Regions from separate parts of the Lentzea sp. genome, predicted to be linked through region 1. Evidence: riboswitches for the same ligand, from Rfam matches in the RefSeq annotation. Region 1 holds a riboswitch; each other region holds the start of a gene.
The links. A riboswitch is a leader RNA that binds a small molecule or an ion and turns the genes downstream of it on or off. The one in region 1 is predicted to bind cobalamin.
Positions count from the first base shown of each region.

Region 2: another riboswitch for cobalamin. It lies ahead of VF330_RS31850 (LPXTG cell wall anchor domain-containing protein); the one in region 1 lies ahead of VF330_RS10800 (ribonucleoside-diphosphate reductase subunit alpha).
Region 3: another riboswitch for cobalamin. It lies ahead of metE (5-methyltetrahydropteroyltriglutamate--homocysteine S-methyltransferase); the one in region 1 lies ahead of VF330_RS10800 (ribonucleoside-diphosphate reductase subunit alpha).

Region 1 is NZ_DASVFL010000083.1:7,882-18,400, forward strand. It holds gene VF330_RS10755 (glutamate--cysteine ligase) at 1-1,392, shown strand, start outside; gene VF330_RS10760 (DUF3800 domain-containing protein) at 1,518-2,219, shown strand; gene VF330_RS10765 (class I SAM-dependent methyltransferase) at 2,212-2,910, shown strand; gene VF330_RS10770 (hypothetical protein) at 2,903-3,232, opposite strand; gene VF330_RS10775 (hypothetical protein) at 3,327-3,737, opposite strand; gene VF330_RS10780 (DUF998 domain-containing protein) at 3,662-4,369, opposite strand; gene VF330_RS10785 (SDR family oxidoreductase) at 4,433-5,176, opposite strand; gene VF330_RS10790 (LysR family transcriptional regulator ArgP) at 5,195-6,052, opposite strand; gene VF330_RS10795 (LysE/ArgO family amino acid transporter) at 6,152-6,700, shown strand; cobalamin riboswitch at 6,744-6,952, shown strand; gene VF330_RS10800 (ribonucleoside-diphosphate reductase subunit alpha) at 7,061-9,436, shown strand; gene VF330_RS10805 (ribonucleotide-diphosphate reductase subunit beta) at 9,397-10,473, shown strand; gene idi (isopentenyl-diphosphate Delta-isomerase) at 10,459-10,519, opposite strand, start outside.
Region 2 is NZ_DASVFL010000302.1:18,469-28,987, reverse strand. It holds gene VF330_RS31870 (cytochrome P450) at 1-485, opposite strand, end outside; gene VF330_RS31865 (SAM-dependent methyltransferase) at 608-1,426, shown strand; gene VF330_RS31860 (FAD-dependent monooxygenase) at 1,499-2,587, shown strand; gene VF330_RS31855 (DUF6461 domain-containing protein) at 2,568-4,136, opposite strand; adenosylcobalamin-variant (AdoCbl-variant) riboswitch at 4,226-4,297, shown strand; gene VF330_RS31850 (LPXTG cell wall anchor domain-containing protein) at 4,344-5,546, shown strand; gene VF330_RS31845 (hypothetical protein) at 5,546-5,959, shown strand; gene VF330_RS31840 (hypothetical protein) at 5,956-6,720, shown strand; gene VF330_RS31835 (energy-coupling factor transporter transmembrane protein EcfT) at 6,717-7,748, shown strand; gene VF330_RS31830 (ABC transporter ATP-binding protein) at 7,745-9,301, shown strand; gene VF330_RS31825 (ECF transporter S component) at 9,298-10,062, shown strand; gene VF330_RS31820 (family 20 glycosylhydrolase) at 10,167-10,519, shown strand, end outside.
Region 3 is NZ_DASVFL010000209.1:11,733-22,251, reverse strand. It holds gene VF330_RS23165 (ABC transporter ATP-binding protein) at 1-781, shown strand, start outside; gene VF330_RS23160 (class I SAM-dependent methyltransferase) at 774-1,535, shown strand; gene VF330_RS23155 (methylenetetrahydrofolate reductase) at 1,699-2,574, opposite strand; gene metE (5-methyltetrahydropteroyltriglutamate--homocysteine S-methyltransferase) at 2,571-4,886, opposite strand; cobalamin riboswitch at 5,004-5,241, opposite strand; gene VF330_RS23145 (response regulator transcription factor) at 5,430-6,113, shown strand; gene VF330_RS23140 (HAMP domain-containing sensor histidine kinase) at 6,110-7,525, shown strand; gene VF330_RS23135 (MMPL family transporter) at 7,553-9,691, opposite strand; gene VF330_RS23130 (hypothetical protein) at 9,898-10,519, shown strand, end outside.

The DNA of each region.
Region 1 (10,519 bases):
CGCATGCTGCGGGAGGCGCGGTTCGACTTCGAGCGGCCGATGACCGGTCTCGAGATCGAGATCAACCTCATCGACGAGCGCGGCGACCCGGCGATGAAGAACCACGAGGCGCTGAAGGTCATCGACGACCCCGACTTCGTGACCGAGCTGGGCCAGTGGAACATCGAGATCAACGTGGCCCCGCGCCGCCTCGCGGGCGGCGGCATCACGTCGTTCGAGGAGACCGTCCGCCGCAGCCTGAACTCCGCGGAGGAGAAGGCGCGCGAGGTCGGCGCCCACATGGTCATCAACGGCATCCTGCCCACGCTGCGCCCCGGTGACATCTCCCCCGACCTGCTCTCCGGCAACCCGCGCTACGCCCTGCTCAACGAGCAGGTGCTGGCCGCGCGCGGCGAGGACCTGCAGATCAACATCGACGGCGTCGAACGCCTGCACCTCACGTCCAGCTCGATCGTGCCCGAGGCGGCCTGCACCAGCACGCAGCTGCACCTGCAGGTGTCGCCGGAGCAGTTCCCCGCCTACTGGAACGCCGCCCAGGCCATCGCGGGCGTGCAGGTGGCGGTCGGCGCGAACTCGCCGTTCTTCCTCGGCAAGGAGCTGTGGCGCGAGACCCGCATCGCGCTGTTCCAGCAGGCGACCGACACCCGCGGCGACGAGCTGAAGGCCCAGGGCGTGCGCCCGCGCGTGTGGTTCGGCGAGCGGTGGATCAACTCGATCTTCGACCTGTTCGAGGAGAACGTCCGCTACTTCCCCGCCCTGCTGCCCATCACCGACGAGGAGGACCCGCTCGCCGTGCTCGACAAGGGCGACACGCCCTCGCTGAGCGAGCTGAAGCTGCACAACGGCACCATCTACCGGTGGAACCGGCCCGTGTACGACGTGGTGCGCGACAAGCCGCACCTCCGCGTCGAAAACCGGGTGCTGCCCGCCGGTCCGACCATCGTCGACACGCTCGCCAACGCGGCGTTGTACTTCGGGCTGGTGCGGGCGTTGGCCGAGGACGAGCGTCCGCTGTGGTCCCAGATGAGCTTCCAGGCCGCCGAGGAGAACTTCAACGCCGCCTCCCGGAACGGGATGGACGCGCAGATGTACTGGCCTGGGGTCGGGACCGTGCCGGTGGTGGAGCTGGTGTTGCGGCGGCTCCTCCCCCTCGCGCACGAGGGGTTGATCCGGTGGGGTGTCGACTCGGCCGAACGCGACCGGCTGCTCGGGGTGATCGAGCAGCGGTGCCTCTCCGGCGTCAACGGGGCCACCTGGCAGGCCCGGGAGTTCCACCGGCACTATGACCACTCGCACATGGACCGTTCGGACGCGTTGCGGACCATGCTGCGGACCTACGTGGATCTGATGCACGCCAACGAGCCCGTGCACACCTGGCCGGTCACCGGGTGATCAGCCGGGTCGACCCGTGGGCCGTCCGCGGGCGCCCGAACACCTGAACAGACAGCAGGGGCCGGTGCGGTTCGCGCACCGGCCCCTGCCCGTGCCGGGAAATTCGCGCGACCGTACCAAGCCGGGTGAGGCATCCTCAGGGCCTGATGGAGATCGCCTGCGACGAGTCTGGGTCCGAGGGCGAGAAGCTCGTCGGCGGCGTCACCTCGGTCTTCGCGCACGCCGGCGTCAGCTTCACGCGCGAGGAGGCGTCCGCGTGCGTCGCGTCGCTGCGCGAGATGATCAGGTCACCGGCGCTGGAGTACAAGGCGAACCACCTGCTGCGCCGCAAGAACCGGTGGGTGCTGCTGTGGTTCCTCGGGCCGGACGGCCCGCTCGCCGGCAGGGCGCGCGTGCAGCTCGTGGACAAGCGGCGGTTCCTGGCCGCGCGGGTGCGGGCGGAGTTCGGCGCGGTGAGCGGGCCGTTGGAGCTGTACAACGACCTGCTGCGGGCTCGTGGGCCGCGCGGGGCGCTCGACCCGTTGTTCCCGGCGATCCTGCGTGCGGTGACCCAGTGGAGCGGCCCGGTGTCGATCGTGCACGATCAACAGTTGTCGCTGACCGACGCACGCATCCGGCAGCTGAAGAAGCTGGCGCCCCGGCTGCGGAGCCTGACGCTGGTCGACTCGCAGCACGACGCACGGGTGCAGGTCGCCGACTTCCTGGCGGGGATCGCACGCCGGGTGGCCGAGGAAGAGCTCAACGGAAGACCAGACCGAGAGGTGATCGAGTTGCTGATGCCGTTCGTCGTCGGACCAGGGATGTGGCCGGGGACGTGGAATGCCTGACGCGATCTTCGCCGACTCCCGGCTCGCGAAGCTGTACGACGCGTTCGACGGGCCGCGGGACGACCTGGACCTGTACCTCGCGCTGGCGGACGAGGTGGGTGCCCGGTCCGTCCTCGACGTCGGCTGCGGCACCGGGTGCCTCGCGACGTTGCTGGCCTCCACCGGGCGGTCGGTCGTCGGCGTGGACCCGGCGCTGGCGTCGCTGCAGATCGCCCGCGCCAAGGACGCCAGGGTCACCTGGATCCACGGTGACGCGACGACCCTGCCCGAGCTCCAGGTCGACCTCGCGACGATGACGGGGAACGTCGCGCAGGTGTTCCTCGGCGACGACTGGGAGGCGACCCTGCGGGGTGTGCACGCCGCGCTGCGCCCCGGCGGGCACCTCGTGTTCGAGACGCGGCGGCCGGAGCGGCGGGCGTGGGAGGACTGGTCGCGGGTGCAGCCACGGGTGCGCAGCGGGGTCCGCGAACAGCTTGAGCTGCTGAACGTGAGCCTGCCGTTCGTCTCGCTGCGCCACAACTACCGGTTCCCGGACGGCACGGTGGTCACCTCGGACTCGACCCTGCGGTTCCGCTCGGGTCCCGAGATCGAGAAGAGCCTCAGGACGAGCGGGTTCGAGGTCGTGGACGTCCGCGACGCCCCTGACCGGCCCGGCCGGGAGCTCGTGTTCGTGGCGCGGCGCGTCAGCTGACGAGTGCGGGCTGCTTCCAGGCCCGCACCAGCCACGGCAGGACCAGCGGCAGCCGGTCGGCCACGATGTCGTGCAGCACCAGGACCATCCGCCCGGACCGCCGCGGTCCGGCGTCGAGCCACACGACGTGCATCAGCACGCCGGCCTGCAGGTCGAGGCCCGCCTCCGCCTCCGCGAGGGCCGCGGGGGTGGCGGTGACGGGGTCGGTGACCTCGTGGTGGGCGAAGCCGGAGCGGCACAGCTCGGGATGCAGTTCCACCAGGGACTCCATGGCCGCGGCCAGGCGTCCGACGCCCAGCCCGGCCCGAACCTGCACCGTCATCGCTCTCACGTTAGGAGAGCCTAACCTAGGTTCCACGACGGGTCGTCGACTGAGTCCCACGACACGGTCCGGCCGGATCGGGTCGTGGGGGACCTCAGTAGCCGTCGCCTCCCCAGAACTGCTCCTCCAGCGTGTCCGCCGTGCCGGCGAGCAGCTGGAGCGGGTCGGTGAACTCGTGGATGTCCAGGTCGGCCAACGGCAGCGAGTGCCGCACGACCACGTGCTCCCCCATGATCGCGAGACCGCACGCGACCGTGGAGTTGCCGACCTCCTCCAGCACCGCGCGGAGGTCCACCTGCGAGGCCAGCCCGCACGGGGAGGCGATCTGCACCCACTCGTGCATCTTGTCGAGCACTTCCCTGACGACGATCACGACCTGCGTGCGTTCGTCGTCGCCCTCGTCCACGTCCCCGAAGGTGAAGAGGATCCTCAGCTCTTCGCCGTCGTCGTGGATGACGTCGTACTCGGCGCGGACGTAATCCGCGAGGTCTCCCCAACTCGCCATGGCGCAACCCTACTGGCCGCGATGGCCCACAGCCCGACGACCAGCACGGCGCCGACCTCGGCCACGAGCAAGATCCTCTCGGTGTAGCCCAACGGGAACACGCGCCACCACCGAACGCCGGACGTCATGCCCACCGCAATGGCGTACAGGATCGGCATGAACGCGACAACGCTCAACAAACCGGACGCCATCGTCCACCTGGCGTGTCGCCCCCACACGGCGTGCCGTAGCCACGGCCGCGCGAGCGCGATGACCGCGATCGGCAGGCTCACGAACGCGAGCATGCTCCCGAACCGGTGGATGCTGCCGCTCATCTCGTTGGTGCCCATCGCCCAGTTCGTCTTCGGGAACGCCACCACGAGCAGCAGGCCCACCGACCACAGCACGAGCGCCACCGACCCCGGCGACCGCCACCGGGCCAGCCCGCGGTGGACGAGCGCCGTCAGGATCGCGAGCGAGCCGAACGCGAGGAGCAGCACGGCCACGTCGAAGACCAGCCGGTGCTCGCCCAGCGCGTACTCGCTGATCGTGCGGCGCAGCGGCCCGACGTTCAGGTCGAGCAGCCCGACCATGGCCACCGTGGCGACGACGGCGAGTGAACCGCCGGCGGCGGCGAGTCGAGGAATCAGCACATAACGGTCAACGCTCGCGTGCGGGCGAGGGGTTCCGGCATTCAGGGAACCGACAGGAACCGCTCAGCCCAGGACGCTCCCGCAGGTGATGTTGACCTGCGCGCCCGTGATCGTGCGGCCCCAGTCCGACGCCGCGAACAGCGCCGCCCTGCCGACGTCCTCCAGCGTCGCCACCCTGTTCAGCGGTGACCGGCGGAGCATGTCCGGCTCGACCACGCCGCGGAAGTCCTCCGGGACGGACTCGGGCACGCCCGCCGTCTGCAACGTGACGACGCGGACGCCGTGCGGCCCGAGCTCCACGGCGAGCTGGCGGCGCATCGACTCGACCGCGTCGAACGCGGCGAGCAGCCCGCCGAGCTGCCACTCCCGGTGCGCGGAGGGGTCGCCGGTGCCGCCGAAGAACAGGATGACGCCGGACTTCTGCCTGGTCATGTGGCGTGCGGCCGCCCTGGCGGTGAGGAACTTCGACCGGACGGCCGAGACGACGGGGCTGAGGTAGTCCTCGACGCTCATCTCGACCATCGGCGTGCCCTGGACGTCGTTGTCGGTCGTGACGTTGACGGAGATGTCCAGGCGCTCGAACGTGGCGGCGTGCTCGTCCACGGCCCGCTCGTCGAGGGCGTCGACCACGGCGTACCGCGCACCGAGCTGCTCGGCTCTGGCCTTGAGCGTCGCCTCGGTCCGCCCCGCGAGGTGCACCTCGGCCCCCGCCGCCGCGAACGCCGCGGCGATGGCGCCGCCGATGCTGCCCGCGCCGCCGTAGATGACCGCGGTCTTCCCGTCGAGGTTCATCGCTTCACCGGTCATGGCCCGAGACGATAACTCCTATTCGAGCGCTACGGCCGCTTCTTCCTCGACCGCGCGGGCCACTGCGTTGAGCGCCGGCGAGTCGAGCTTCCACTGCTGCCAGTACAGCGGCACGGACACCGTCCGGCCCGGCGCGAGGTCGACCAGGCCGTCCTGCAGCTGCTGCGGTGGCACCATCCCCCAGCCCAGGCCCGCGACGATCGCCCGCACGTACACCTCGGACGACGGCACGTAGTGGCGGTGGTCGGACGCGCCGCGGCCGCGGGTCAGCGTGCGCACGAACCGGTCCTGCAGGTCGTCGTTGCGGTCGAACACGACCACCGGCGCCCGCGGCAGCCACGACTTGAGCGGCCCGTCCTCGTAACGGTCCACAAAGGACCGCGTGGCCATCGCCGCGTACCGGATGTGGCCGAGCCGGCGGACCTCGCAGCCCGCAACGGGTTCCCGCGACGACGTCACCGCCGCCATCACCAGGCCCTGGCGCAGCAACGCCGTCGTGTGGTCCTGGTCCTCGCGGTGGAGGTCGAACGAGATCCTCGGCTCCGGCGGGACCCGTTGCAGCGCGGGCAGGAACCACGTGGCGAGCGAGTCGGCGTTCACCGCGATCGGCACGCGCACGACGGCGTCCTCGCCGAGCGCCGCGTCGAGGTCCTGGTCGAGGGCGAGCAGCTGCCGGCCGTAGCGGACCAGCACCTCGCCGGACGGGGTGAGCCGGACCGGCCGGGCGCGCACGAGCAGCACCCGGCCGGTGCGCTGCTCCAGAGCCTTGATCCGTTGCGAGACAGCGGAAGGCGTGACGTGCAGCGCGGTGGCTGCCGCGTCGAACGTGCCCGCGTCGACGACCGCGAGCAGCGTGCGCACCAGGTCGAGATCCATCACGAGCGCTAATGCTACGTAAGAATCTTTAGCTGGTCTCATCAAGAACGCGTGAATACCGTCGGAGGGGTGACTGACCTGTTCCTCGGCTTCGGCACCATGATGACCCTCATCGTCGCGATCGGCGCGCAGAACGCTTTCGTGCTGCGCCAAGGACTCCGGCGCCAGGCCGTGGCGAAGGTGGTCGCCGTGTGCGCCGTCTCGGACGCGATCCTCGTCGCGGTGGGCGTCGCCGGGTTCGGGGCGATCGTCCGCAGGTGGCCGTCCGTGATCACCGCCGCCGCGGTCGTGGGCGGGATCTTCCTGCTGGGCTACGGTTTCCTCGCCGCGCGGCGGGCGTTGCGGCCGTCCGCGCTGACCGCCTCCGGCGAGGCGTCGGGCCGCCCCGTGCTCACCGCGCTCGCGCTGACGTGGCTCAACCCGCACGTCTACCTCGACACGCTGCTGCTCCTCGGCTCGATCGCGGCCGGCCGGTGGCTCTTCGGGATCGGCGCGGTCACCGCGAGCGTCACCTGGTTCGTCGCGCTCGGGTTCGGCGCGCGCCTGCTCAGCCCGCTGTTCGCGAGGCCCCGCGCGTGGCGGGTGCTGGACGGCGTGATCGCCGCCGTGATGACCGTCCTCGGAGTGGTGCTGATCGCCGGAGCGTGACGCGCGCATGTTGGGTGGTGATCAAGCAGCCACCACCACATGTAGTATCTGCCGCGCTGGTGGTTCACCGGCCCGGAGCACCGGGCGAGTGAGGCAAGAGGGAACCCGGTGGAAGTCCGGGACTGCCCCGCAGCGGTGAGTGGGAACGAAAGCCGTCAACGAAGCACTGGGGTCCGCCCTGGGAAGCGACGGCCGGTAGGAGCGTGCCCGGCGCCCACGAGTCCGAAGACCTGCCACCGGTGTGCGCGCAAGCCTGCGCGCACCACACGGTGCCCCGAGGGAGGGCGGCTGTGTGCACCGGTGGCGCGCGTCCGCTGGTGCGCGCACGCGTTTCCTCGGGCTTGCTCGCGAGGAGAGAGCGTGCCCGACCGCCCACCAGCGCTGGATCGACTGTCCGAGGTCGTCCACGAAGCGTGTGCCGACCTGCCCAACGCCTCGGCGGAGGCAGTCCTGGCCGAGACCAAGCGCAACCTCTACGACGGCATCACCGACGCCGAACTGGCGCTGGCGCCGATCATGGCCGCCCGCACGATGGTCGAACAGGACCCGGACTACTCCTCCGTCAGCGCCCGGCTGCTGCTGGACAAGCTGCGCGCCGAGGCCTGCGGCGTCCCGCTGACGCACGCCGAGATGACCGAACGCTACCCGTCGTACTTCGCCTCGTTCGTCCACCACGGCATCGGCCTGGACCAGCTCGACCCGCGGCTCGCCGGCTTCGACCTGGCCCGCCTGGGCGCCGCCCTGGACGCGTCACGCGACCTGAACTTCCAGTTCCTGGGCATGCAGACCCTGTACGACCGCTACTTCCTGCACCACGACGGCCGCCGCTACGAGCTGCCGCAGGCGTTCTTCATGCGCGTCGCGATGGGCCTCGCGCTGCAGGAGGACGACCGCGACGCCCGCGCGATCGAGTTCTACGAGCTGCTGTCGTCGTTCGACTTCATGTGCTCGACGCCGACGCTGTTCAACTCGGGCACCACACGGCCGCAGCTGTCGTCGTGCTTCCTGACCACCGTGGACGACGACCTCGCGGGCATCTTCCACGGCATCAGCAACAACGCGCTGCTGTCGAAGTTCGCCGGCGGGCTGGGCAACGACTGGACCCCGGTGCGCGGGATCGGCGCGCACATCAAGGGGACCAACGGCAAGTCGCAGGGCGTGGTGCCGTTCCTGAAGATCGCGAACGACACGGCCGTGGCCGTGAACCAGGGAGGGAAACGCAAGGGCGCGGTCTGCGCCTACCTGGAGACCTGGCACATCGACGTCGAGGAGTTCCTCGACCTGCGCAAGAACACCGGCGACGAGCGCCGCCGCACCCACGACATGAACACCGCGAACTGGGTGCCGGACGAGTTCCTGCGCCGGGTCCGCGCCGGCGGGCGGTGGACGCTCTTCTCCCCCGACGAGGTGCCGGACCTGCACGACGCGTTCGGTGACGAGTTCGCCGAGAAGTACCGCGCCTACGAGGAGAGAGCGGACAACGGCGAGATCAAGGTCTTCCGGCGTCTGCCCGCCGTCGACCTGTGGCGGCGCATGCTGACGATGCTGTTCGAGACCGGGCACCCGTGGATCACGTTCAAGGACCCGTGCAACCTGCGGTCGCCGCAGCAGCACAGCGGTGTCGTGCACTCCAGCAACCTGTGCACCGAGATCACGCTCAACACCACGGTCGACGAGGTCGCCGTCTGCAACCTGGGCAGCGTCAACCTCGCCCGGCACGTCACCGCGGACGGCATCGACCACGCGCGGCTCGCGAAGACCGTGCGGACGGCCGTGCGGATGCTCGACAACGTCATCGACGTGAACTACTACACGATCCCGGAGGCCAGGAACTCCAACCTGCGGCACCGGCCCATCGGCCTGGGGCTGATGGGTTTCCAGGACGCGCTGTTCACGCTCGGCACGCCGATGGCGTCGCAGGAGGCCGTGGAGTTCGCCGACCGCAGCATGGAGGAGATCAGCTACCACGCGATCACCGCCAGCGCCGACCTCGCCCGCGAACGCGGCGCGTACGCGTCGTTCGACGGGTCGTTGTGGAGCCGAGGGGTTCTGCCGATCGACTCCGTCGAGATCCTCGCGCGCAACCGCGGCGCCGGCGAGCTCGAAGTGAACCGCGAGTCCACCTTGGACTGGGACGCCGTGCGCGAGAAGGTCGAGCGCGGCATGCGCAACTCCAACGTCATGGCCATCGCGCCGACCGCGACGATCGCGAACATCACCGGCGTGAACCAGTCGATCGAGCCGCTGTACCGCAACCTGTACGTGAAGTCGAACATGTCCGGCGACTTCACCGTCACCAACCCCGACCTGGTGCGGGCGCTCAAGCAGCGGGGGCTCTGGGACGAGCGGATGATCTCGGACCTCAAGCTGCACGACGGCAGCCTCGGCGCGATCGACCGGGTGCCGCCGCACCTGAAGGCGTTGTACGCCACGGCGTTCGAGGTCGACAGCGCGTGGCTGGTCGAGGCGGGCAGCCGCCGGCAGAAGTGGATCGACCAAGCGCAGTCGCTCAACCTGTACCTGGCCGAGCCGAGCGGCCGCAAGCTCGACGAGCTGTACCAGCTGGCGTGGGTGCGCGGGCTGAAGACGACGTACTACCTGCGCACGCAGAGCGCGACCCACGTGGAGAAGTCCACGTTGCGGGGCACCGACGGCAAGCTCAACGCCGTCTCGCCCGTCACCGTCACCGATCCCAGCTGCTCGATCACCGACCCGGACTGCGAGGCCTGCCAGTGACCACGAACATCGAAGCCGGTGCCGGACGGGTCTCCGTCGACGACAAGGCGATGATCAACTGCCGGGCCGACGTCAACCAGCTGCTGCCGCTCAAGTACCACTGGGCGTGGGACAAGTACCTCAACGGCTGCAACAACCACTGGATGCCGACCGAGGTCTCGATGCAGGCCGACATCGGCCTGTGGAAGTCCGCCGACGGGCTGACCGACGAGGAACGCCGCATGATCAAGCGGAACCTCGGCTTCTTCGCGACCAGCGAGTCGTTGGTGGCCAACAACATCGTGCTCGCGGTCTACCGGCACCTCACCAACCCCGAGTGCCGCCAGTACCTTCTCCGCCAGGCCTTCGAGGAGGCCGTGCACACCCACACGTTCCAGTACATCTGCACCTCGCTCGGGCTGGACGAGGGCGAGCTGTTCAACATGTACCGGGAGATCCCGTCCATCACGGACAAGGCCGCGTGGGCGTTGCAGTTCACGCAGCACCTGGAGGACCCGGAGTTCAGGACGGGCACGCCGGACCGCGACCAGGCGTTCCTCAAGGACCTCGTCGCGTTCTACGTGGTGTTCGAGGGGATGTGGTTCTACACCGGCTTCGCGCAGATCCTGTCGCTCGGCCGGCGCAACAAGATGGTCGGCATCGCCGAGCAGTACCAGTACATCCTGCGCGACGAGTCGATCCACCTGAACTTCGGCATCGACGCGATCAACCAGATCAAGATCGAGAACCCGCACCTGTGGACCGGCTCGTTCCAGCAGGAGGTGCGGACCATGCTCGCCGAGGGCTGCGAGCTGGAGATCGCCTACGGCCGCGACACGATGCCGAACGGCATCCTGGGGATCAACGCCGAGCTGTGCGAGCAGTACATGCGGTTCATCACGAACCGCCGCTGCGCACAGCTCGGCCTGGAGCCGGTGTGGGGGCAGGCGGAGAACCCGTTCCCGTGGATGTCGGAGATGATGGACCTGAAGAAGGAGAAGAACTTCTTCGAGACCCGCGTCATCGAGTACCAGAACGGTGGCTCACTGGAGTGGTGACGACACCACTGCCTTGGGCAGCCCGGCCCGGTCCGCGACGGGCCAG
Region 2 (10,519 bases), on a different contig from region 1:
ATCTCGTCGAGCACGCGTGGCCCGAGGTCGGCGGAGAACAGCGTGCGACCGGCGACGGTCATCACGAAGTCCTGCACCACCGCGTCGAGCTCCAGGCGCTGACCGTCGTGCCACGAGTCGCGCAGTTCGGTGGCCAGCGAAGTGATCACGGTCTCGGCGTAGGTCGCGACCCTGGTGCGGTGGAAGGCGGGCAGCACCATCCGCCGCTGCCGTTGGTTGAACGCGCCGTTGGAGGTGGCGAGCCCGTTGCCGAACAGCGGGCGCATCTTGTCGAAGACGATGCCCTTGTCGAACTTGTCCGACGCCAGCAGCTTCAGCGCGAGCTCGGGCGTCGTGACGAGGTGCACCGGCAGCGGCCCGAGGTAGACCTTCACCACCTCGCCCCTGGCTGATAACGAGGCCAGGAACTCGACGGGGTTGCGGAGCAGGGTGACGGTGTGACCGACGAGGGGCCACCGGCCCGGCACCGTCGTGACGCTCGGCATGACACCACCTCTCGTGCGACCCCGAACAACCTAGGGGTGCCGCGCCAGTGGTGGCGAGAAAGTACACACGATCGGGTGCTGAGCCGTTCGGCCGATGTGGTGCACACGGATACGCTCAGTCGGTGAGCAGCGACCTCGGTTGGGTTCCACCAGGGGTGGACACGACGGTGCCGTCACCGGCACGGGTGTACGACTACTGGCTCGGTGGTGGTCACAACTTCGCCCCGGACCGCGCGCTGGGCGAGAAGATCCTGCAGATCATGCCCGGCGTCCGCGACGCCGCCCGGATGAACAGGGCGTTCCTGCGCAGGTCGGCGCTGCACATGGTCGAGCGGGGCGTGCGGCAGTTCCTCGACATCGGCTCCGGCATCCCGACCGTCGGCAACCTGCACGAGATCGTGCAGGCGGAGGCGCCCGACTGCCGGGTCGTCTACGTTGACCGCGACGACGTGGCGGTCGCGCACAGCGAGCTCATCCTCGCGGGCAACGCCGGCACCGCCGTCGTGCAGGCCGACCTGCGCGACCTGGACGCGATCTTCAACGCGTGCTCGACGCGCGAGCTCCTCGACTTCGACGAGCCCGTCGGCCTGTTCATGTTGCTGGTGCTGCACTTCGTGCCGGACGAGTGGGACCCGGTGTCGATCGTGGGCCGCTACCGCGACCGGCTGGCGCCCGGCAGCTTCCTCGCGCTGTCGCACGCCTCCGCCGAGGCCAAGCCCGCCGGCATGGACGAGGCCGTGCGGACCTACAACGTCAAGAGCGCCGCCAACCAGGCGTTTCCGCGCACGCACGACGAGGTGATGGCGTTCTTCGCCGGGTTCGACCTGGTGGAGCCCGGTCTCGTCGGCTGCCCGTCGTGGCGTCCGGACAGCGAGGGCGACTTCGCGGCCAACCCGGAGGTCAACGAGGTCCCGTTCGCGGGGGTCGCTGTCCGGCGCTGACGGCCGGTGGTCAGCCGACGGTCAGCGCCGGTCGGCACCTTGTGGGCAACACCGACCCACAGGGGGAACACCATGACGAACGTCCTGATCTCCGGCGCCAGCATCGGCGGCCCCGCCCTCGCGTACTGGCTGCGCCACCACGGCTTCGACGTCACCGTCGTCGAGCGGGCCCGCGGCCTGCGCCCCGGCGGCCAGGCCATCGACGTGCGCGGCCCGGCACTGGAGGTCATCGAGCGCATGGGCCTCGGCGAGCGGCTGAGGTCGTTCAGCACGAACATGCGCGGCATGAACGTCGTCGACGCCGAAGGCAACGAGCTGTTCAGCTCCACCACCCGCACCATCAGCGGCGGCGACCTGTCGAGCCCCGACGTCGAGCTGCTCCGCGACGACCTGGCCGGGATGCTCTTCGACGCGGTCGAGGGCGTCGAGTACCTCTTCGACGACACGATCACCGCGATCGACGGCACCCGCGTCACCTTCGAGAAGGCCGCCCCGCGCGACTTCGACGTGGTCGTCGGCGCCGACGGCCTGCACTCCAACGTCCGCCGCCTGGTTTTCGGCCCCGAAGAGCGGTTCATCAGCCACCTCGGCGTCAACCTCGCCGTGTTCACCGCACCGAACTTCCTCGGGCTCGACCACTGGCAGACTTTCCAGCAGGGGGACGTGGTCGGCGGCGGCATCATGAGCGCCCGCTCCAACGCGGAATGCCGTGTGTACATGGGATTCAACGGCGTCACGTCGTTCGACCACCGCGACGTCGAGGCGCAGCGCCGCCTGCTGGCCGAGAAGTTCGAGGGTGCCGGCTGGGCGTGGCCGACCGCGCTCAAGCACATGTGGGAGGCGCCGGACTTCCACTTCGACTCGATGAGCCAGATCCGCATGGACAGCTGGTCGCGCGGCAACGTCGTGCTGCTCGGCGACGCGGGCTACTGCGGTTCCCCGCTGTCCGGGCAGGGCACCAGCATGGCGCTGGTCGGCGCGTACGTGCTGGCCGGCGAGCTGGCCAAGGACCCGACGACCGCCTTCGAGCGCTACGAGGAGGTCCTGCGGCCGTACGTGACGGCCAACCAGGACATGGCCTTGCGCAACCAGGAGAGCGGCGGCGCGCCGATCCCGGAGTTCGACGAGATCGTGAACAGCCTCATTCTTCCCCACTACTGAACAGGTTCCCGACGGCGGCGGCGAGGTCCTCTCGCGGGAGCTCGGTGCGGGTGAAGCGGACGACCGCGGTGATCCCCTTCGCGCTGAGGTGCCGGAGGTCCTCGAAGTCGAGCCCGGCCAGTGCGGCGGCGACCTCCGGGTCGTCGCCGTAGTCGGCGTCCTTCCACGGTTCCGCCGAACCGAGCAGCGCGCCGTCCCTGGCGAACGACAGCCGCCGGTCGGAGTTGACGTTCCAGAACAGGCTGGCGGCGCTCCCGTTGCGGGACAGTCGCTTCAGCACCTCGGGCCCGGAGCCGACCCAGTTGTCGAGCTCCAGGACCACGGTCCCGCCGTCGATCTCGACGGCGAGCGAGTCCTCCTCGAAGTCGCCGACCACGTCGTCGACGCCGAGGCCGGTCACGACCGTGACGGTCGCCGCGTCGCCGAGCAGTGCGGGCAGCCACCGCAGCGCCGCCTCCGGTGCGGTCCTGGGCGCGGGCTCGGGTTCGCCGCGCAGCCGGTGACCGACCCGGTCCGTCTTCTTGAGCACGAGCGGGTCCGCGTGAGGTGCCGGCCAGATCAGCAGTTCGTGGCGTTCTTCGTCGTCACCGTCCCGGCCGCGGGCGTGCGCCCGGACCCGGAACTCCCCCGGCCAGGGCGGCAGAGCACCGCGGCCGAGCCGGGCGTCGCCCTTCACCGCGGTGAAGCTGACCTCGGCCACCTCGTCCCAGATCGAGGTCATCGGCTCGCCCGGTTCGTCGAGCGCCACCCGCACGAACACCGGGACGCTGCCCTCCCGGACCCCCGTGCGCACGGCGAAACCGGTGTCGACCGCGGAGACGAGTCCCGTCACCGAGAAGTCCGTGCCGGGAAAGCCCGGCTCTTCCACGAACACGAACTCGTGGTCGAACACCGGCACGTTGGTCTGCCAGTACGAGCCCTTGTACTCGGCGCGCCGCTTCTCCAGCATCGCCCGGGCGTACGCGGGAGGCTTCCCGATCGACGGCAGCAGCAGCGCGGTCACCCCGATCGCGATGCCGATGATCGCCACCGGATCGGTGGAGGTCGGTGTGCCGACAGCGCGCAGGACGGCCGCCGACACCGCCACGGCCAGTGCGAGGTGTGCCGCTCCGTGCTGGGCGGCGATCGCCGCCTCGTCACCGCTCGCCCCGCTCAGGTCGAGCAGTCCCGTCATCGACCGCACGTGGTCGGTGACCAGTTCGATCGCCCCGGGATGTGCCGCCGCCACGAACGCGACCGGCCTCCTCAGCGCGCTTTCGCGGCCGAGCGACACGAACCCGAAGGTCCCGTTGCCGGGTGGGCGCAGACCGGCCACCACGTCCGCGGGCGCGTGCAGGGGCAGCGCGGCGACGCCCAGTTCCAGTGCGCCCAGCAACCGTTCCGCGGCCAGACCGGGAAACGCGTCGAGTGCTTGCTGCGCGGCAGTTCCGTGCTGCGGACCACGTCGCTCCCGCGGTTGGTACCGGCCCAGCTCCGCCGCCGGCTCCGGCGGGATCAGCGCCTCGATCGACGCCACCGCAGCCAGGACCGACTCCTCGAACTCCCCCATGCCGCCGATTGTCGCAGCCGATGGCCCGGCTCACAGCCATTTGACTCGGGTAGGCCGAACCCGCACGATCCAGGGGACAACAGCATCCGCACGCCGCGGGGGAAGCCGGTGGAACTCCGGCACTGACCCGCAACGGTGAAAGTCCGACTGCCCGTGGCGCGCGGCAGCTCCACTCACCCGTCGAGGACAGCGGGACAGGGAGGCGTAGTGATCAGGAAGTCCGCGCTGGTCGCGGTCATCGCGGCCGCGCTGGTGGCGACACCGCAGGCGCAGGCCGCCGAGGTGTCGCCGAGCACGTGGCTGGCAGGCCAGTTCGCCGGGGGCGACCGGCTGCTGAGGTTCCCCAACGACCCGGCGTCCGGTGATCCCGGACTCACCGCCGACGGCATCTACGCGCTGGCCGCGGCCAAGGCCGGCAAGTCGACCGCGACGAAGGCCGCCGCGTGGCTGGCCGCGTCGCCGCAGCTGGAGACGTTCGTCGGGGACGGCGACGCCGAGTCGTACGTCGGTGGTCTCACGAAGCTCGCGCTCGTCGCGCAGACGCTGGGCACGGACCCGGCGGAGTTCGGCGGGGTCGACCTGCTGGACCGGCTCGGCGCGCTGCAGGAGCCCTCGGGGAGGTTCCGCGACCGGACCGACCCGTCGTTCGACCAGACCAACGCGTTCACGCAGGCGTTGGCGATCATCGTGCTGAAGCGCGCCGGTCAGGACGTCGCGAAGCCGGTGGCGTTCCAGGCCGCGGCGCAGTGCCCGGACGGCGGTTTCCCCATCGTGTTCGGCGAAGCGGTCTGCAAGTCCGATGTGGACGGAACCGCGCAGGTGCTCCAGGCGCTGCTCGCGGCGGGGGAGAAGACCGCGTCCGCCAAGGCCCTCGACTGGCTCGTGGCGCAGCAGCAGGCCGACGGCGGGTTCCAGGCGATGACGCCGCCCACGAACGCCAACACCACCGGTCTCGCGGTGGGCGCGCTGGTCGCCGGCGGTCGCACCGCCGCGGCGGACAAGGCCGTGGCGTTCCTGAAGACGTTGCAGGTCGGATGTGCCGCGCCCGAGGCTCAGCGGGGTGCGATCGCGTTCGACGGCAACGGTTTCGACGCCGGAACGGTCGTGCGCTCGACCGTGCAGGGCATGCTCGGGCTCGCGCGGGTGAGCCTCGCCGAGGTGTCGGCGTCGTCCGCCACGGCCGGCGTGCCCGCGATCGACTGCACCACCACGCCTCCGTCGTCCACGACCCCCGAACCCACCGTCCCTGCACCGGCCGGTCCCGAGGCGCCGGTCACCCAGCCGGTCGCCCCGCCGCTCGCCGCCACCGGTCCGGACCAGGCCGTCCCGCTGACGCTGGCCGGTTCGTTCGCGGTGCTCGCCGGCGCCGTGCTCCTCGTCGTCTCCCGTCGTCGGAAGGGTGGTGCGTGATGCGCCGCGTCCTCGCTGTCCTCGCCCTGCTGGCGAGCACGTTCGTCGTCACGTCCCCCGCCTCCGCCGACGCTTGCGCGGGCGTGAAGGTCGTCGTGGACTTCTCCGCGTTCGGCGGTGGCGTCCAGACCGGGTGTGCCGCAGGTGATCCGGCCACCGGACTGACCGCGCTGACCGGCGCGGGCTTCACCTACTCGTTCGTGCCGCGCCAGCCCGGTTTCGTCTGCCGCGTCAACGCGCTGCCGAACCCGTGCACCGCGCCGACCACCAGCGCGTACTGGTCGTACTGGCACGGCACGCCCGGCGGCACCTGGACCTACAGCACCTCGGGCGCGGGCAGCCACGACCCGGCGCCGGGCACGGTCGAGGGCTGGGCGTTCGGCCCCGGCACCGCTCCGGGCGCCACTCCGTGAGGAGGCTCTTCTTCGCGCTGGCACTGGTGATCGCACTCGCACCGGTGCCGGCACGGGCCGCGGGCTGCGACGGCGTGACCGTCGTCGTCGACTTCCGCGGCCTCGGGGGCGGCGTCCAGCAGGGCTGCGCGCCGGGCAGTCCCGGCTCTGGGGTCGCGGCGCTGACCGCGGCCGGGTTCGGCTACACCTACGCGTCGCGCCAGCCCGGGTTCGTCTGCCGCATCAACGCCAAACCGGGCACGGACGCGGACAAGTGCGTCAACGCGTCCCCCGCCACGGCCTACTGGTCGTACTGGCACGCACCGGCCGGGGGCGCCTGGTCGTACAGCAACCAGGGCGCCGCGACGTTCGTGCCGTCCCGCGGAACCGTGGAGGGCTGGGCGTTCGGGGCGGGGGAGCAGCCGGGCATCGCACCACCCGCGGCTCCGGCACCGCAGCCGCCCGCGCCTCCGCAGGTCCCCGCACCCCCGCCGCCTCCTGCCGGGCAGCCGCCCGTGCAGCAACCACCGGCGGTCACCACGACCACCACGACCGTTGCACCGCCGGTTTCTTCCTCTGCGGCAACCACTTCCGCGTCGACGTCCACGACGTCTTCGTCGTCGGCGGCGGAGACGTCGGCCGTCGCTGACCGCAGCACGCCTGTGGCGCAGGAGAAGTCCGGCTCGGGCCGGCTCTGGACGGTGCTCGGCGTACTGGTGATCGTCGCGCTCGCTGTCACCGGACTGCTCGTCGCACGGCGCCGGCGCGGCGCGGAAGAGTGAGGCTGCACTCCGGCGCGTGGTGGCTCTGGGCCCTCGGCCTGGCCACCGCCGCCAGCCGCACCACCAACCCTTTGGTGCTGGGCCTGGTCCTGGCCGTCGCGGGCGTGGTCGTCGTGACGTGCCGGGCGCCCACGCCGTGGGCCGGGACCTACGGCGTGTTCCTCAGGTTCGGCCTGCTGGTCATCGGCCTGCGGGTGGTGCTGCACGTGTTCCTCGGCGGCATCGCGGGCCCGACGGTCCTGTTCACGCTGCCGCAGATCCCGCTACCGGACTGGGCGCGGGGCATCCGCGTCGGCGGCCCGGTCAGCGCGGAGGGCCTGGTCTTCGCGCTGTACCAGGGACTGCTCCTCGCGACGATCCTCGGCTGCGTCGGCGCCGCCAACGCCCTCGCCAACCCGAAACGCCTGCTCCGCTCGCTCCCGGCCGCGCTGTACGAGGTGAGCGTCGCCGTCGTGGTGGCGCTCACCGTCGCACCGCAGCTGGTCGCGTCCGCGCGGTCGGTGCGGCGGGCACGGCAACTGCGCGGCGACACCGCCCGCGGCGCGCGAGCGATCCGCACGATGCTGGTGCCGGTGCTGGAGGACGCACTCGACCGGTCGCTGGTGCTGGCGGCGTCCATGGACTCGCGCGGTTACGGCCGCACGGCGGGCATCTCGCGCAGGGATCGCGCGCTGACCGGGACGTTGGTGCTGGCCGGCCTGTTCGGGTTCTGCATCGGCACGTACGGGCTGCTCTCCGACGCCTACACCGGCTGGCCGCTGCTCGCGGTCGGCGGTGTGCTGGCCGTCGCGGGTCTGCGGGTCGGCGCACGGCGGGTGCCGCGCACGCGTTACCGCCCGGACCGGTGGACGCCACGAGCGATCGGCGTGGCGTTGAGCGGCGTGACGGGCGCGGTCGTGCTGGTGTTCTCGGGAGATCCGGCGCTGTCGCCGTCGACGGTGCCGCTGGCCGCACCGGAACTGCCGCTGCTTCCGGCGCTCGGCGTGCTGGTGGCGTTGGCACCGCTCGTGTTGGTGGGGGAGACATGATCCAGTTCGAGAACGTCACGATCACCTACGCCGGCGAGCCGGTGCTGCGGGACATCTCCGTGGAGATCCCCGAAGGCGAGCTGTGCCTGGTCGTCGGCCGCACCGGTTCCGGCAAGTCGACGTTGCTGCGGGCGGTCAACGGACTCGTCCCGCACTTCAGCGGCGGCACCCTCGCCGGACGCGTCCTGGTCGGCGGCCGCGACACCGCGCACTTCCCGCCGCGCGAACTGGCCGACGTGGTCGGGTTCGTCGGCCAGGACCCGGTCGCGGGCTTCGTCGCGGACAACGTGGAGGACGAGCTCGCGTACTCGATGGAGTCCCTGGGCCTGTCGAACGACGTGATGCGCAAGCGCGTCGAGGAGACCCTCGACCTGCTTGGCCTCGCGGCACTCCGCGACCGTCCACTCGCGACGTTGTCCGGCGGCCAGCAGCAACGGGTCGCGATCGGCGCGGCCCTCACCGCGCACCCGAACGTCCTCGTCCTCGACGAACCCACCTCGGCCCTCGACCCCGGCGCCGCCGAGGACGTTCTCGCTGCCGTGCAACGACTCGTGCACGACCTCGGCATGACCGTGGTGATCGCCGAGCACCGCCTGGAGCGTGTCGCGCAGTACGCCGACCGCGCTCTCCTCCTCCCGCAGGGCACGATCGGCGGCGTCGGCGAGGTGCTCGCGGAAGCACCGGTCGCGCCACCCGTCGTGCGGCTCGCACAAGTGGCGGGGTGGTCGCCGGTGCCGGTCTCGGTCCGCGACGCACGCCGGGTCGCGGCACCGCTGCGCGCGAAGCTCACCGAACCCGCGGCCGAGGCACCTCCGGCCGTCGAGCCGTTGCTGGCGGTCAAGGACGTCGTGGTCCGGTACGGCGACGTCCAGGCCGTGCGCGGGGTCTCGCTCGCCGTCGGCGCCGGCGAACGGGTCGCGGTGATGGGCCGCAACGGTTCCGGCAAGTCGTCGCTGCTCTGGGCGGTGCAGGGCAGCGGAAAGCGCACGTCCGGCACGGTCGGCGTCAACGGCACCGACCCGAAGGCGGTGAAGCCCGCCGAACGCCGCAGGACCGTCGCGCTGGTTCCGCAGCAGCCGTCCGACCTGCTCTACCTGGAGACCGTCGCGGAGGAGTGCGCGCAGGCCGACCAGGAGACCGGCCACCCGTCCGGTATCTGCCGAGAGCTGCTCGACGGCCTGGCGAACGTCCCGCAGGACGCGCACCCGCGCGATCTCTCCGAAGGCCAGCGGCTGGCGCTCGTGCTCGCCGTCATGCTCACCGGCGCACCGGACGTGCTGCTGCTCGACGAACCGACGCGCGGACTCGACTACCCGGCCAAAGAAGCGCTCGCCGCGACGCTGAAGAGCCTCGGCAGCGCGATCGTCCTCGCCACGCACGACGTGGAGTTCGTCGCCGAGTACGCGACGAGAGTGGTCGTGATGGCCGAGGGCGAGGTAGTCGCGGACGGACCGGCGCGCGAGGTCGTCACGTCGTCGCCGATCTTCGCGCCGCAGGTCAGCAAGGTCCTCGGCCCGTGGCTGACGGTCGCCGACGTCGAGGCGGCCCTGTGATCGCGGTCCGCGCGAGGTCCGCGGTCGCCCTGGCGGTGTCCGGGGTGATCGGCCTGGCGGCGTTCACGTGGCCGCTGTTCGTGGCGCCGTCGAGCGACGTCGCGCACGGCGGCGACGCGCTGTGGACGTTCGCGCTGCTGTTGCCGCTGGTGCTCGCCGTGGTGCTGGCGGAGCTCAGCGACAAGGGCATGGACTCCAGGGCGATCGCGATGCTCGGCGTGCTGTCCGCCCTCGGCGCGGCGATCCGGCCGCTCGGCGCAGGCACCGCGGGCATCGAGACGATCTTCTTCCTGATGGTGCTGGGCGGCAGGGTGTTCGGGCCGGGCTTCGGGTTCGTGCTGGGCAACACGACGTTGTTCGCCTCGGCCCTGCTCACCGGCGGCGTCGGGCCGTGGCTGCCGTACCAGATGCTCGGCGCCGCCTGGGTCGCGCTCGGCGCGGGGCTGCTGCCGCGGTGGCGAGGCAGGGCCGAGATCGCGCTGCTCGCCGCCTACGGCGTGGTCAGCTCGCTGGTCTACGGGTTCCTGCTCAACCTGTCGTTCTGGCCGTTCGCGGTCGGCGAGGGCACGTCGGTGAGCTTCGACCCGGACGCGCCGGCGGGCGCGAACCTCGTGAAGCTGGCGGCGTTCACGCTCGCCACCTCGCTCGGGTGGGACCTCGGCCGGGCCGTGACGACCGCGCTGCTGGTCGTGGTGACGGGTCCGGTGCTGCTGCGCACGCTGCGGCGGGCGTCCAGGAAGGCGTCCTTCCTTCCGGGGTAATTGGCCCAGACCATTGACGGCGAACGGCAGGGGTGGCCAGGCTGGTCAGCGGGTCGCCGCCCCCGACTCGTGAAGGAGGAGTCGTGAGAACTCGCGTTCTCGCCGTGGTCGTCGCCGTGACCGCCGCGCTCTCCGTGAGCGCGCAGTCGCAGGCCGCGGAGCCGCTGCAGAGCCTGGTCCCGGTGCCCGTCTCGGTCCAGGCCAGATCCGGCGTCACGCACACCCTGACGACCGGCACCAAGATCTACACCGCCCCGGCCGCACGGGACGCGGGGAACTTCCTGGCGGGCGTGCTGCGACCGTCCACGGGCTTCCCGCTGCCCGTCTCCGACACGACCGGCACATCGTCCGACGGCATCTCGCTGCTGCTCTCGGGCGCGCCGGCGACCGTCGGTCAGCAGGGCTACCAGCTCGACGTGGCCGCGAGCTCGATCGTGCTGCGCGCGAACACCTCCGA
Region 3 (10,519 bases), on a different contig from region 1:
GGTCGTCGGGCTGGGCGCGACGCACCGCACCGCCGGACGGTCGGTTTCCGTGCTGCACGACGTGTCGTTCGCCCTCGCTCCCGGACGGTGCCTGGGGCTCGTCGGAGCCTCCGGGAGCGGCAAGACCACTCTGGCGCGATGTCTCGCCGGTCTGCACGACCGGGTGCTCGGTGACGTGCGGCTTGACGGTCGCCCGCTACCGGTGCTCCGCCGCCGTTCCATCGAGGACAAACGCCGTGTGCAGTACGTGTGGCAGGAAGTCCGGGGTTCGTTCGAGGAAGGTCGTCCGGTGCTCGGCGAGGTGGCCCGCACCGCTGTCCGGTTGCGCGGCCTGAGCACTGCGGACGCCCGCGCCGAGGCCGTCGACCTCCTGGCCGAGCTGGGCGTGGACGAGCAGACGGCGAGCCGGCCGCCGGCGCGCATGTCGGGCGGTGAGCTGCAGCGCGCTGCCCTGGTTCGAGCGCTGCTCGCGCGTCCCGACGTGCTGGTGTGCGACGAGGTCACCACCGCGCTCGACGCGGATTCGGCCCGCAGTGTGCTTGACCTGCTCACCCGGCTTCGCCGGGATCACCGCACCGCCGTGGTGCTGATCAGCCACGACCTCCGGGCGGTGTGCGCCGAGGCGGACCACCTCGTCGTGCTCGAGTCCGGGTGCGTCGCCGACAGCGGTCCGCCGGGCGAGCTGCTCGTCTCTCCCGGTTCCCCCGTCACCGCGGCGCTCGTCGAGGCCGCCGAACTCGGCATGTCGGCACACGAACCAGAGGAGATCGGGCATGGCTGACCACAAAGCGGTCGCGACGGCGTGGGTCGAGCGGTGGGACCGCCAGCAGGAGCACTACATCGCCGGACGCGAGGAACGCTTCCAGGTGATCGGCGACGTCGTCGAACACGTGTGCGCGCAGGTCGACGCGGCGTTGGTCGTGGACCTCGGCTGCGGCCCGGGCTCGTTGTCGACGAGGCTGCACGCGAGGGTTCCCCACGCGACGATCGTCGGCGTCGACGTGCACCCGTTCCTCCTCGGCCTCGCCCGCCACACCCGGCCGGCGGAGGCGCCCGTCGACTACGTCCTGGCCGACCTCGCCGAGCCCGGCTGGACCGCGCACGTGGGCACCGCCCGCCAGTGGGACGCCGCGGTGTCGACCACCGCGTTGCACTGGCTCGAACCCGACCGTCTGCGCGGCGTCTACGCGGACCTGGCCGAGGTGATCCGTCCCGGTGGGGTGCTGGTCAACGGCGACCACCTGCACTTCGAGCAGCCGGTGCTGCGGGAGCTGGCCGAGTTCGTGCGCGACCGCCACGCTGAACGAGCGGGTGTGCTCGCGAACGAGGACTGGCGCGCCTGGTGGGACGAGGCCCGCTCCGATGCCGGGCTGCGCGAGTTGTTCACCGAGGAGGAGCTGACCACCAAGGCGGGCGGCTACGGCAACGACCTCAGCGTGCGCTGGCACGAGGAAGCACTGCTGCGGGCCGGGTTCAGCGACGTCGGGGTCGTCTGGCAGTACGGCGACGACCACGTGCTGGTCGCCGTGCGCTGAGCGGACGGGAACCGTTCCCGTTCGCTGCACGGGGGGCTTGCAGGTGACGGGGGTGGCCGCAAGAGGCCACCCCCGTCACCACGTCACGGTTCTGGCGCATCGCGTGGTGACCCGACCAGAGCGTCTCCGGACCGTCCACGAATGCGGCGTGGTTTCGGGGACATCAGGAAAGGATCGGAAGTTCTGCGACCACCTCGGAGGTGGCTCGGGCGAAGTTGAACGTGACGAAGTGCAGGCCTGGTACTCCTTCGGACAACAGCCGTCGCCCGAGCAGGATCGCCTGTTCGACGCCGAGCGACCGCACGGCCGCGGGATCGTCCGCGATGGCGGCGAACCGCTCCGCCAGGTGCGGCGGGAACGGTGCTCCGGACAACTGCTCCGACCGCGCGATGGTCCTCATGGTCGTGACCGGCATCAGCGACGGGATGATCGGTGTGGCACAGCCCGCGGCCGCCACCCGATCTCGAAGCCTCAGGTAGTCGTCCGCGTCGAAGAACATCTGCGTGATCGCGTAGTCCGCTCCCGCCCGGCACTTCGCCACGAAGTGCGCCGAGTCCTCCTCGACGCTCGCCGAGCGAGGATGCCGATGCGGGAACGCCGCCACCCCGACGCAGAAGTCGCCGTGCTCACGCAGCAGTGTCACCAGCTCGCTCGCGTACTCGACACCTTCCGGGTGGCGGACCCACTCGCCGGCGACATCACCGGGCGGATCTCCCCGCAACGCCAGCACGTTGACGATTCCCGCGTCGGCCAGCGCCCCGACGAACGCCCGCAGATCGCGCACCGAGTGGCCGACCGCGGTCAGGTGGACCACCGGCAGCATCGTGGTGTCGTCGGCGATCCGTGCCGCCACCGCGATCGTGTTGTCGCGGGTCGACCCGCCCGCGCCGTAGGTGACGGACACGAACCCCGGTCTCAGCGACTCCAGCGACAGCACCGGCCCGTCGGCGGCCGGGCGCTCCCGGACCGTGCTGAGGCGCGCGGAGCCCGCGGCGTGCGCGGTGAGCGCACGCCGCGGGGAAATCTGCCCACTCGTCACGCGCGGGCCCTCAGCTGCCGGGTGGCCGCGACCAGGTTGCTCAAGGTGGCCCGCACCTCCGGGTAACCGCGGGTCTTGAGGCCGCAGTCCGGGTTGACCCACAAGCGCTCCGCCGGGAAGGCCGCGGTCGCCACGCGCAGGTGGCCGGCGATCTCCTCGACGGACGGGACGCGTGGCGAGTGGATGTCCCACACGCCAGGGCCTGCCTCGTTCGGATACCCGGCTTGGGCGAGGCCGTCGACGATGGCCATGTTCGACCGCGCCGCTTCCAGGCTGATCACGTCGGCGTCCATGTCCACAATGGCCTGCAAGACGTCCCCGAACTCGGCGTAGCACATGTGCGTGTGGATCTGCGTGTCGTCGCGGACGCCCGCCGTCGAGAGCTGGAACGACGTGACCGCCCAGTCCAGGTACACGGCTCGGTCGGCGGTGCGCAGCGGCAGGGTCTCCCGCAGCGCCGGCTCGTCGACCTGGATCACGGAGATGCCCGCCGCCTCGAGGTCCGCCACCTCGTCGCGCAACGCGAGCGCGACCTGCCGTGCGGTGTCACCCTCCGGCTGGTCGTCGCGGACGAACGACCACGCCAGCATCGTCACCGGACCGGTCAGCATTCCCTTGACCGGACGCTCGGTCCGGCTCTGCGCGTACGTGGACCACTCCACGGTCATCGGCGCCAGGCGGGCCACGTCGCCGACGATCAGCGGCGGCCGCACGTAGCGCGTGCCGTAGGACTGCACCCAACCGTGTTGCGTGGCAAGGAATCCCGTGAGCTGCTCACCGAAGTACTGCACCATGTCGTTGCGTTCGGGCTCGCCGTGCACCAGCACGTCCAAACCGATCTTCTCCTGTTCGGCGATGACGGAACGGATCTCCGCGCGCATCGCCTCCAGGTAGGCGTCCTGGCCGAGGTCGCCCGCCCGCAGTGCCGCGCGGGCCTTGCGCAGTTCCTGCGTCTGCGGGAACGACCCGATCGTGGTCGTGGGCAGCTCGGGCAGGTTCAACCGCTCCCGCTGGGTCTTGCTCCGCACGCCGTACGTGCTCGCCCGGTGCAGGTCCGACTCGGTGACGGCGGCGACCCGTTCCCGCACTGCGGGCACCTTCACGACCGGGGAGGAGGCACGCGAGGCGAGCCGGGTCTTGTTGACGTGCACCACGGTGGCGATCGCGGACCGTCCCGCGGTCAGCCCGCGGCGCAACGTGACGATCTCGTCGAGCTTCTGCCGGGCGAACGCCAGCCAGCCGGCGATCTCGGAGTCGAGGCCGGCCTCCAGCGTCACGTCGAGCGGCACGTGCAACAGCGAGCAGGACGCGGCGACGTCCACGGTCCCGGCGAGCCCCAGCAGGGTGCCGAGGGTGCTCAGCGCGGCCGCGAGGTCGGCGGCCCAGATGTTGCGGCCGTTGACGACACCGGCGACCAGCCGCTTGTCCGGGATCCCGCCCACGGCCGCGAGCGCGTCGAGGTTCGCGGCGGCGTTGCCGGTGAAGTCGACCGCCAGACCTTCGACCGGCGCGGCGGCCAGCACCGGCAACGCGTCGCCGAGCCGGTCGAAGTACGACGCGACGAAGATCTTCGGCCGCACCTGCTCCGCGGCCAGCACCGCGTAGGTCTCGGCGACCCTGGCCAGCACGTCCGCCGGCTGGTCGGTCACGAGGACGGGCTCGTCGAGCTGGACCCACTCCGCACCGGCCTCGCGCAGCTGACGCAGCAGGTCCACGTACAGCGGCACGATCCGATCCAGCAGGTCGAGGGGCTGGAACCCATCCGTGCCCGTCGTGTCCTTGGCCAGCAACAGGAACGTGACCGGGCCGACGAGCACCGGACGGGTGGTGACGCCCTCGGCCTTCGCCTCGGCGAACTCGGTGAGGGGCTTGGTCGCGTCCAGGGTGAAGCGGGTGTCCGGCCCGAGTTCGGGCACGAGGTAGTGGTAGTTCGTGTCGAACCACTTCGTCATCTCCAGCGGCGCGGCGTCGGCCGTGCCGCGCGCCATCGCGAAGTAGCGGTCGAGCTGACCCGCGGGAGTCGTCGTGTCCGGCACAGCGGCGAGGTGGCGCTCGGGAACCGCACCGAGCATCCAGGCCGTGTCCAGCACGTGGTCGTAGAACGAGAAGTAGTTGCTCGGCACCTCGTCGACACCGGCCGCGCGCAGCTCCGCGAGACTCTGCTGCCGCAGCTCGCGAGCCGTGCCGAGCAGGGCATCGGCGTCGCCACGACCGGCCCAGTACGACTCGATCGCCTTCTTCAGCTGTCGTTGCGCACCCTGGCGCGGATAGCCGTACACGGTCGCGCGGCTGGTCGGAACGGTCTGGGTCACGGGGCTCTCCTTCGCGAGTCCACGTGGACCTGCGGAACGAGCGCGTGACAACCCACGACCGATGCCCGGCCGTGAACCGCCAACGACCCACCCGCGAGGTCTCGGCCTGCACCCACGGTCGTGGATGCACAGCGGGCAGGTCTTCGGACTCGTGGGCGGTCCGGCTCACGCCGGGTTCCTACTGGCCATCGCTTCCCAAACCCGGCTCGGGCTCAGTGCTCGCCTCTCGAAGAGGCTGATGGCGGTCGTTCCCACTCACCGCTGCGGGGCAGTCCCGGACTCTCACCGGGTTCCCTCTTGCCTCGGCCACCGCCATCGTGCTCACGGAGGCCGAACCAGCTGCACACCCACTGTAGCGGCACGGGGCCGCCTGATCACCAGGTGTCGTCCCGGCCTGGGAGAGCCGGAACCGACGCCACCCGCCCGTAGCGGTGTGCCGGACGGGCGCGCGGGTGAGGCCGGGTGGTGACGCTCTAACGTTGCCCTCAGGTTCATCCGGGACGATGTGCGGCAAAACCATCGACCGGAGGGGGACGGACCGGCGTGCGGATCATGATCGCGGACGACGAGGCGGCCATCCGCGAGTCCCTGGAACGGGTGTTGCAGGTCGAGGGGTACGACACCAGCACCGTCGCCAACGGGCTCGCCGTGCTCGACGGGATCGGTGACGACGCGCCGGATCTGCTGATCCTCGACGTGATGATGCCCCGCCTCGGCGGGGTGGAGACCTGCCGACGGTTGCGGGCGGCGGGCCGGGACCTGCCGGTGCTGATGCTGACCGCCCGCGACCAGGTGTCCGACCGGGTCGCGGGGCTGGACGCGGGCGCCGACGACTACCTGCCCAAGCCGTTCGCCACCGAGGAGCTGCTGGCCAGGGTCCGGGCCCTGCTGCGCCGCCGGGTGCCGGGTGACGACGAGTCGCCGGTCCTGGCGTTCGCCGACCTGCGGGTCGATCCCGACAGGTTCGAGGCGTGGCGGGGCGAGCGGCCGCTCCACCTGACGCGGACCGAGTTCTTCCTGCTGGAGGTCCTCGTGCGCAACGCGACCAGGGTGCTGACCCGGGGTGAGCTGTTCGAGGCGATCTGGGGCTTCGACATGAGCGTCACCTCCAACAACCTCCAGGTGTACGTGAGCTACCTGCGCCGCAAGATGGAGGCCGGGGGCGAGCCGCGGTTGATCCACACACGGCGCGGCCTCGGGTACACGGTGCGGGAGACCCCTCCGTGAGCAGGCGGTTGCCCCGGTGGTGGCGTCGGCAGTCCCTGCGGACCCGGCTGACGGTGATCGCGGCGACGGCCATCGCGGCCAGCGTGTTCCTGGCCTTCCAGGTGGCCAGCGAGCTGCTGGACGGGGAGCTGCGCACCACCGTGGAGGAGCAGCTGCGCGCCGACTCCCGCTTCCTGGCGGCGAACGCGGAGCGCGCCGGTCTGGCGCGGGTCGAGCTGCCGCCGTATCCCGGATCCGGCCGGCTGGTGCGGGTCGTCCTGCCCGACGGCTCGGTCCGGACGCCGGACGGCCAGCCCGCGCTGCCCCCGGTCAGCGAGCAAGCTGGGCGCGTGGCCCAGGGCGCGTCGGCCGACCTGATGGAGTCGCGCGACAGCGACGACGACGGCTACCTCGTCTACACGCTGCGGGCGGGCGGCGGTGCGGTCCAGGTGGCCCGCGCCGCCGACGACACGCCGATCAACGAGTTCGGGTTCGGCATGCTGCTGATCGGGCTGCTCTGCGTCGTCTGCGGCGCCTTCGTCGGGCGGGCCGTGGCACGGACCGGGCTGGCGCCGATCGACCGGCTGACCGCCGCCGCGGTCCGGGTCGCGCAGACCCGCGACCTCGACGCCGGCATCCCGGACGAGGGCGGCGGGGAGATCCGGCAGCTCATCCAGGCGATCAACGACATGCTCGCCGCGCTGCGGGACTCCCGGCTGGCCCAGCGGCTGCTCGCCGAGGACGCCGCCCACGAGCTCAAGACCCCGCTCACCAGCCTGCGCCTCAACATCGAGCTGCTGATCAAGCTCGACCGGCGCGGCACCCTGGACAGCGCACTGCCCTCGGCGAGCCGGACCCGGCTGCTCACCGACCTCGGTGCCCAGGTGGCCGAGCTGAGCACCCTCGCCGCCGAGCTGACCGACCTGGCGCGCGGTGACGTCACCGACGAGAACACCGAACTGCTCGACCTCGCCGACGTGGTGGTGGCCGCCGCGACCAGGGCGAGCTCCCGCGCACCCGACGTCGAGGTCGCGCTCGACGTGGACTCGGTGTGGGTGAGCGGGCGTCCCGCCGCGCTCCAGCGGGCCGTGCTCAACCTCGTCGACAACGCCGGCAAGTGGTCCCCCGCGGACCAGCCGATCCAGGTCCGGCTCCGCGCTCGGGGCGCGTCGGCGGTGCTGGAGGTCGACGACGCCGGGCCGGGCATCGACGCCGCCGACGTGCCGCGGGTGTTCGACCGCTTCTACCGCGCCGACAGCGCACGGGCGTTGCCGGGATCCGGTCTGGGGCTGTCGATCGTGCAGCGGGTCGTCGACGCCCACGGCGGCCGGGCCGGCGTCGCCCGTTCCTCCCGCGGTGGCGCGCTGCTGCGGGTCGAACTCCCGGCAGCTCCGGCCGCCGGGCCCGTGACGAAGATCCGGGCCGGGGACTGAGTCCTCGGCCCGGATCTTCGTCCGCAGTCACCGTTGCAGAGCGGGCTCCTCGTCGGCGACGAGCGGCTGTTGCACTGTCGGCAGCTCGTCCCCCGGCCGGGACAACCTGCTGGGCCACCACATCCGCCGGCCGATCAGCAGGGTGAGGGCGGGCACCAGGACCGACCGCACCAGCAGGGCGTCGAGCAGCACGCCGAAGGCGACCAGGAACCCGACCTCGATCAGCATCACCAGCGGGAGCGAGACGAGGACACCGAACGTGGCCGCGAGGACCAGGCCCGCCGAGGTGATCACACCACCGGTGGCGGACAGGGCCTTGAGCATGCCCTGCCGGGTGCCCAGGCGCACTGCCTCCTCCCGGGCCCGGCTGGCCAGGAAGATGTTGTAGTCGACGCCGAGCGCCACCAGGAACAGGAACGCCAGCAGCGGCACCGAGTAGTCGACGCCCTTGAACCCGAGGACCGTGTCGAAGACGAACACGCTGCCGCCGAAGGCCGCCGCGAACGAGACGACCACGGTGGCCATCAGGACCAGCGGGGCCACCACGGCGCGCAGCAGCAGCGCGAGGACGATCAGGACGACGACGAGCACCAGCGGGATCACCAGCTTCTCGTCGCGGCTGGTGGTCTCCTCGGTGTCGAGGTGCTCCGCGCTGGGTCCGCCGACGATCGCCTCCGCCCCGGTCACCGCGTGCACGGCGGTGCGCACCCGCTTGATCGTGTCGTACTCCGCAGCGGTGTCCGGCGCGTCCTTCGGGAACACCGAGATGTCGGCCCAGCCACCGCGGGTCTCCCCCGGAACGGCCACTGCCACACCCTGGACGCCCTTGACGACGTCGAGCACCCGCTCCTGTTGCGCCGGCCGCGTGAAGACCGTCATCGGCTGGCCGCCGAGCTCCGGGAAGTGCTGGCGCAGCACGGTGAAGCCGGTGACCGACTCCGGCGCGGACACGAACTGGTCCTGCTCGCGCAGTGCGCCGGTGTTGCCTGTCAGCCCGAGGGCGAACACGCCCAGCACCGCGAGCGAGCCGAGCGTCGCCAGCCACCGGCGGCGGCTGATGGCGGCGCCGAGGCGCACCCACAGTCCCGGCTTCTCCTGCACGGCCGCGCCGATCCGCGGAACGGCCGGCCAGAACACCCGCCTGCCGAGCACCACCAGCAACGCCGGGAACAGCGTCAGCATGGCCACCAGCGCGCACAGGATGCCGGCCGCGCCGATCGGGCCCAGGCCGCTGGTGCTGTTGAGGTCCGCGACGAGCAGGCAGAGCAGGCCCGCCACCACGGTGGCCGCGGACGCGACGATGGCCGGTGCCGCGCCGCGCAGTGCGTGGAGCATCGCGACCCGGACGTTCTCGTGGTGGTGCAACGCTTCCCGGTATCGAGCGATGAGCAGCAGCGCGTAGTCCGTGCCGACGCCGAACACCAGGATCGTCAGCAGCGCAGAGTTCTGGTCGTTGACCACGATGCCGAAGCCCTGGACGAGCAGGTAGACGGTGGCCATCGACGTCAGTGCGGCCGCGCCCACCGCCACCAGCGGGACGAGCCACAGCACCGGGCTGCGGTAGGTGATGATGAGCAGGAGCGTGACGACGACGAGGGTGGTGAGCAGGACCTGCAGGTCGATGCCGTCGAAGACGGCGTCCATGTCTCCCTCGACCGCGGCCGGGCCGGTCACGTCGAGCGCCAGGCCGGCGGGGCGGTCCTTCGCGGCGTCGCGCAACGGGCCGACGAGGGTCTCCGGTGCGCCGTAGGTCGCGCTCACGTCGAAGGTGAACATCATCGCCTTGCCGTCGCTGGAAGGTCTCGTCTGCGGGCCCTCGTCGTCCTCGCCGGCCGGAGTCACCGCCTTGGGCGGGTACTTCTTGGCGAGGGCGTCGTAGTGGCGCTGGACCGTCGCGCGGTCGGCGTCAGTCATGCCGTTGTCACGGTGATACACGAAGACGAACGTGTTGTCGTTCCCGCCGGGAAGACTGTCCTCCAGCACGGCGACCTTGGTGGACTCGGCGCCGGCCGGCAGGGTGTCCGCGGCCTTGTCGGTGGTGACGGAGCTCAGCTTTCCGCTCAACGGCGCCATGACGACCGTCAGCACCAGCCACAGGCCGATCACCAACCAGGGCACCCATCGGCCTGACGGCGCCTTCCCGGACAGCGCTGTGTTGACTGCCATTCACGAGCCTCCTGAACAAGTGGTCCTTCGCCTGTCTGGCGACGAATTCCTACCGAGCGAATCTGAAAGGACCGTTAAAGCGGTGCTCAGGCCGACCATTGGTCCTAAGAGGACGCCTCGGCGTAGTACCGGCGTACCGCCTCTCTCACGAAGATGACGACCGCGGTACGACGAAACGGAACGGAACCGGCCCTAGCGTTCAGGCCATGAGGAAACCTGACAGTCCACTGTGGAAGATCGGGACGGCCACCGTGGCGCTGGCGACGGCGTTCACCGTCGTCGCCTGCGGATCGAGCACCGGCACCGGTGCGGCTCCCGTCCCGCCCGGCCCGCACAACGCGCACGGCAACCAGCCTCCCGCTCCGACGCAGCCGCTGCGCGCCGGAGAGCGGTTCGTCGACCTGAAGATGGCCGAGGCCTACACGCCGGCACCGCCGGAGGGCGGCGGCACGGACGAGTACCGGTGCCAGGTGATCGATCCGGGCCTGACCAGGACGGCGTTCGTGACGGGGACCCAGGTCACGCCGGAGAACGTCGCCCTCGCGCACCACGCCATCGTGTACGCGGTGCCGCCGGGCGGCGCTGCCGCGGTGCGCGCGCATGACGCGAAGACCCCCGGGCTCGGCTGGCAGTGCTTCGGCGGGACCGGTGTGGCCGGTGCCGAAGTGGAAGAGGGGGACGCGACGTGGGTGGACACCTGGGCGCCCGGTGCCTCGGAGACGCTGTTCACCGAGGACGTCGGCTTCAAGCTGGAGCCGGGCAGCCTGATCGTCCTCCAGATGCACTACAACCTGCTCGCAAGCGACGGCAAGCCGGCCGGGTCGGACC